Regions from separate parts of the Enterobacter sp. JS8-1 genome, predicted to be linked through region 1. Evidence: predicted binding sites of a transcription regulator. Region 1 holds the regulator's gene; the other holds the start of a gene.
The links. Region 1 encodes PhoB, which activates phosphate uptake and scavenging genes when phosphate is short. Its sites were predicted from a motif close to CTGTCATAAAACTGNCNNAT; they were not measured.

Region 1 (3,117 bases):
AGGGTATGCGTGAACAGCTCGTTGAGCCTTACTCGCTTCGCGTCGTCAATCTCTTCCTGAGACAACCGGCGCTCAAACACCTCTTCGACGCGCAGTTCACTGAGCGTTTCACGCTGCGCACCTGACAGAATTTTCTCGCGCTGCTCCCGGCTGCGGCGAACCAGTAAGACCTCGACGGGCAAATCCTCCGTCAGCACCTGAATTTTTCTTTGCATATCATGTAGGTAGTCATCGGTGGTGATTTCGATATCCAGCCAGACGGGCGGAACCTGCTCGACACCACGCCACTGCTCAAGCTGTTCAGTGATGGCCGCCAGATCGCCTTTTAGCACTGCCAGCGGCTGGGTGACGGGTACGTCCAGCGTCTCGACAGCGCTCAGTTTTCCGTCGGTAAAACTGACCAGATGCACGGATTTGGCTTTGCCTGTTTCATCGAAGCTGAGCGAAATGGGCGAGCCGCAATAGCGGATATGCTCGCAGCCGCCGATGATCTGCGCGCGGTGAATGTGTCCGAGCGCGATGTAGTCGGCAGGCGGGAAATTCTGCGCCGGGAAGGCATCCAGCGTGCCGATATAGATGTCACGTACGGCGTCACTTTTACTGGCACCAACGGTGGTGAGATGCCCGGTCGCAATCACCGGGATTGCCGCTTCGCCGCGCAGGGCGCAGGCATCGGTATGCTGCTGGTGATAATAATCAGTGATAGCCTGTAATAAATGCTGTTGCTTTTCGCCGCCGGAAAGTCCCGCCTGGCTTTGTACGATATCGCGCGGGCGCAAAAACGGAATGGGGCACAGCACCGCACCCGGCGTGCCGTCACGTTTTTTCAGGATCTGCGGGGCATGTCCGGCGCTGGCCACCACGGTGGTATTGAGAAACGCCAGAATATCGCGGGATTCATTCAGCGTGGCCACAGAATCGTGGTTTCCGGCGACAATCACCAGATGACAGCCGGTCTGCTGCAGATTCACCACGAAACGGTTATAGAGCTCACGCGCATAGCTCGGTGGGGAACCGGTATCGAAGATGTCACCCGCGACAATAATCGCATCGACGTCATGCGATTGCGCCGTCTCCAGCAGCCAGTTCAGGAAGGCTTCGTGTTCCGCCGCCCGGCTTTTGCTGTAAAAGTTTTGACCCAGATGCCAGTCTGAAGTGTGAAGTATGCGCATAGCTGATCCGTGGCGAAAAGAGTTGATGGCGATTATAAACTCTCAGGGGATGGAAAATAACCGCTGTAATAAAACAACAGTTTGCCATTTATGGTGGTAATGTTTTTCATAAATCTGTCATAAATCTGACGCATAATGACGCCGCATTACAAACTTGTAACTTAAATAAGATAAGACAGGGCAAAGTATGGCGAGACGTATTCTGGTCGTAGAAGATGAAGCTCCAATTCGTGAAATGGTGTGCTTCGTGCTCGAACAAAATGGCTTCCAGCCGGTTGAAGCGGAAGATTATGACAGCGCGGTGAACCAGCTGAATGAACCCTGGCCCGATCTGATTCTGCTTGACTGGATGTTGCCTGGCGGCTCTGGACTGCAGTTTATCAAACATCTTAAACGTGAAGCGATGACCCGCGATATTCCGGTGGTCATGCTGACTGCGCGCGGTGAAGAAGAGGATCGCGTGCGCGGTCTGGAAACCGGCGCGGACGATTACATCACCAAGCCGTTCTCTCCCAAAGAACTGGTTGCTCGTATCAAAGCCGTTATGCGCCGCATTTCGCCGATGGCGGTAGAAGAGGTGATTGAGATGCAGGGCCTGAGCCTTGATCCCACCTCACACCGCGTGATGACGGGCGAAAATCCCCTCGACATGGGGCCTACCGAATTCAAACTCCTGCACTTCTTTATGACCCACCCGGAACGTGTCTACAGCCGCGAGCAGTTGCTGAATAACGTCTGGGGAACTAACGTGTATGTGGAAGACCGGACGGTTGATGTGCATATTCGCCGCCTGCGTAAAGCGCTGGAGCTGAGCGGTCACGATCGCATGGTGCAGACGGTCCGCGGTACGGGTTATCGTTTTTCGACCCGTTTCTGAACAGTGACAGGAGTGTGACGCGTGCTGGAACGTCTGTCATGGAAAAGGCTCGTCTTTGAACTGATCTTATGCTGTATTCCGGCCTTCATTCTGGGGGCCATCGTTGGGCATCTGCCGTGGTTTTTGCTGGCGGCAGTGACCGGGTTACTCGTCTGGCATTTCTGGAACTTACTGCGCCTCTCCTGGTGGCTGTGGGTGGACAGAAGCATGACCCCTCCGCCGGGAAGCGGTAGCTGGGAACCGCTGCTGTATGGCCTGCACCAGATGCAGATGCGTAATAAAAAACGTCGTCGCGAGCTGGGAAGCTTAATCAAACGCTTTCGCAGCGGCGCAGAGTCGCTGCCGGATGCCGTCATTCTGACCACTGAAGAAGGCACAATTTTCTGGTGTAACGGCCTGGCGCAACAGCTGCTGGGCCTGCGCTGGCCGGACGATAATGGGCAAAATATCCTTAACCTGCTGCGTTATCCGGAGTTCACGCTGTATCTGAAAAAGCGTGATTTTACGGGGCCGCACAATCTGAGGCTCAACAACGGGCGTCATCTGGAAATCCGCGTGATGCCATACAGCGATCGGCAGTGGCTGATGGTGGCGCGGGATGTCACCCAGATGCACCAGCTGGAAGGGGCGAGACGCAACTTCTTCGCGAACGTGAGCCACGAATTACGCACCCCGTTGACCGTGCTTCAGGGCTACCTGGAGATGATGCAGGAGCAAACGCTCGAAGGTGCGCCGCGTGAAAAAGCGCTGCACACCATGCGCGAGCAAACGCACCGTATGGAAGGCCTGGTCAAGCAGCTGCTGACGCTCTCGAAGATTGAAGCCGCGCCTTCACTGGCACTGAATGACACCATCGATGTGCCGATGATGCTGCGGGTGGTGGAGCGGGAAGCGCAAACGTTAAGCCATAAAAAACATCACATTAGCTTTGAGGTCGACAGCACCCTGAAGGTGCTCGGCAGTGAAGATGAACTGCGCAGCGCCATCTCCAACCTGGTGTATAACGCGGTGAATCATACGCCGGAAGGGACCCATATCGTGGTGCGCTGGCAGCGTGTTAGCGCGGGC
Region 2 (3,117 bases), 2.3 Mb from region 1:
TGGTGATAAATCCGTCCATGCCGTCGCGCCCGGCGTGATCGAGCAGCACGATGCCCCGGCTGACGTTGCGTCCGCTCGGGTCGTTGTCGCTGGCGACCAGCGGACGCACGCCCGCGTAGGCGCGCAGAATACGCGTCTGCGCCATTACCGGGGCCAGTTTTTCCCCTTCCCGCAGCAGAATGTCGACCTCTTCGGCGGTCACGCGGTTGTAGTCAATTTCGCTGTAGTCGACGTGGGTTGAGGTGGTACCGATTAACGAAATGGTGTCACCCGGGACGAGGATATCGGCGTCGGACGGTTTGCGGCAGCGGTTGATCACGTGGTTATTGATGCGGTGGTCGAGGATCAGCAGCGATCCTTTCGCCGGGAACATGCGCACCGACAGGTCGGCGTATTCCGCAATGCGCTGCCCCCAGATCCCCGCTGCGTTGACCACTACGGCGGCATACAGCTCGCTGTGTTCGTTGTACTGCGTGTCAAGGAGCCGTACGCCGCAGATGCGATGACCTTCGCGGATAAGCCCGGTCACTTCGTGCCCGGTCAGAATGCGGGCGCCATGCTCGCGGGCGTCCAGCATATTGGCGGCCGTCAGGCGGAAGGGGTCGACGGTGCCGTCAGGCACCTTAACAGCACCGATAAGCGCCGGGTTAACCGATGGTTCCAGCCGCCTCGCCAGCGCCGGATCCATGGCCTCCGCCTGAATGCCCGCCGCGGTGCAGGCGGTAATAAAGGTCTTCTGAAAGGCGAGGTCATCTTCGGGCAGGGTAATAAAGAGGCCGTCAGTCGGCTCAATGCAGTGGCGGGCGATACGCTTGAGGATTTGGTTTTCAGCAATACATTCGCGCGCGGATTCACAGTCGGTCACCGCATACCGCGCGCCGCTGTGCAGCAGGCCGTGGTTACGCCCGGTTGCGCCTGTGGCAATGTCATGACGCTCCAGAAGCGTTACGCTGAGGCCGCGCAGGGCGCAGTCGCGTGCGATCCCGGCGCCGGTTGCACCACCACCAATGATTATCACATCGCTATAACGAGGATCGTGAATGGTCATTGTTTACCCTCTATGTTCGTTTTTTTATCATTTAGCCATATCAATCGTGTGGTTTGTTTGATTTCGAACATAAACGCGCGAAATTCGAAAGTGAAACGTGATTTCATGCGCTTTTTTGCGCATTCCGTCATATTTCTGTAACAATCTGTGCGTTGATTCACAGTAACAATCACCGTGATTTCTTAACATCCCCGCCTCTGGAAGTCAGGTGCGAGCCACCTGCCCATTTAATTCAAGGCCACGGAGGCTGTCATGCTCAGTATCTTCAAACCCGCGCCGCATCGTGCGCGTCTGCCAGAGGCAGAAATTGATCCGCTTTACCGCCGTCTGCGTTGGCAAATCTTCCTGGGGATCTTCTTCGGGTACGCGGCGTACTACCTTGTGCGTAAAAACTTTGCGCTCGCCATGCCGTATCTGGTGGAGCAGGGCTTCTCCCGCGGCGATCTGGGGTTCGCGCTGTCGGGGATTTCCATCGCCTACGGTTTTTCCAAATTCATCATGGGCTCGGTGTCGGATCGCTCGAATCCGCGCGTGTTCCTGCCTGCCGGTCTGATCCTGGCGGCCGCGGTGATGTTGTTCATGGGCTTCGTGCCGTGGGCGACGTCCAGTATTGCGATTATGTTCGTGCTGCTGTTCCTCTGCGGCTGGTTCCAGGGAATGGGGTGGCCGCCGTGCGGACGTACCATGGTGCACTGGTGGTCGCAGAAAGAGCGCGGCGGCATCGTGTCGGTGTGGAACTGTGCCCATAACGTCGGCGGTGGGCTTCCGCCTCTGCTGTTCCTGCTCGGTATGGCCTGGTTCAACGACTGGAAAGCCGCGCTGTATATGCCCGCCTTTGGCGCCATCGTCGTGGCAATTATTGCTTTCGCGCTGATGCGCGACACGCCGCAGTCCTGCGGCCTGCCGCCGATTGAAGAGTACAAAAACGACTATCCGGATGATTACAGCAAGGAGCACGAAGAAGAGCTGACCGCAAAACAGATCTTCATGAAGTACGTGCTGCCCAACAAGCTGCTGTGGTACATCGCGGTTGCCAACGTGTTCGTTTACCTGCTGCGCTACGGCATCCTCGACTGGTCGCCAACCTACCTGAAAGAGGTGAAGCACTTCGCGCTGGATAAATCCTCCTGGGCCTATTTCCTGTATGAATATGCCGGGATCCCTGGCACGCTGCTTTGCGGCTGGATGTCAGACAAAGTGTTCAAGGGCAACCGCGGGGCGACGGGCGTGTTCTTTATGACCCTGGTGACCATTGCCACCGTCGTTTATTGGCTCAACCCGCCGGGCAACCCGTCAGTAGATATGGCCTGCATGATCGTTATCGGTTTCCTGATTTACGGTCCGGTGATGCTGATTGGCCTGCATGCCCTGGAGCTGGCCCCGAAAAAAGCGGCAGGCACGGCGGCGGGCTTTACCGGTCTGTTCGGCTATCTCGGCGGTTCGGTCGCGGCGAGCGCCATTGTGGGCTACACCGTTGACTTCTTCGGCTGGGACGGCGGTTTTATGGTGATGATTGGCGGTAGCGTGCTGGCTGTACTGCTGTTGATTGTCGTCATGATCGGTGAAAAACGTCACCACGCGGAAGTGCTGGCGCGTCGTCAATAAGGAGCAATGCGATGAAATTAACCCAACTTGCAACCGGCCTGCTGCTGGCTGGTTTAATGACCGGCTCCGCGCTGGCTGCTGATAAGATTGTGATTGCCCACCGCGGTGCCAGCGGCTATCTGCCGGAGCATACGCTCCCGGCGAAAGCGATGGCCTATGCGCAAGGCGCGGATTATCTTGAGCAGGATCTGGTGATGACCAAGGATGACCAGCTGGTTGTCCTGCATGACCATTATCTTGACCGCGTAACGGACGTGGCGGAGCGTTTCCCGGACCGCGCGCGAAAAGATGGGCGCTACTACGCCATCGACTTCACGCTGGCGGAGATCCGCTCGCTGAAGTTTACCGAAGGCTTCGAGATTGAAAACGGCAAGAAGGTGCAGGTCTATCCGGGACGTTTCCCGATGGGCAAGTCCGACTTCCGCATCCATACCTTCCAGGAGGAGATTGAGTTTGTTCAGGGG

Region 2: the regulator PhoB is predicted to act here: its motif matches at 1,173-1,192, upstream of glpT (glycerol-3-phosphate transporter).

Annotation. Positions count from the first base shown of each region.
Region 1 is NZ_CP185805.1:1,044,432-1,047,548, forward strand. Features, by position in the region: gene sbcD (exonuclease subunit SbcD) at 1-1,172, opposite strand, end outside; gene phoB (phosphate response regulator transcription factor PhoB) at 1,360-2,049, shown strand; gene phoR (phosphate regulon sensor histidine kinase PhoR) at 2,071-3,117, shown strand, end outside.
Region 2 is NZ_CP185805.1:3,298,996-3,302,112, reverse strand. Features, by position in the region: gene glpA (anaerobic glycerol-3-phosphate dehydrogenase subunit A) at 1-1,048, opposite strand, end outside; gene glpT (glycerol-3-phosphate transporter) at 1,301-2,653, shown strand; gene glpQ (glycerophosphodiester phosphodiesterase) at 2,665-3,117, shown strand, end outside.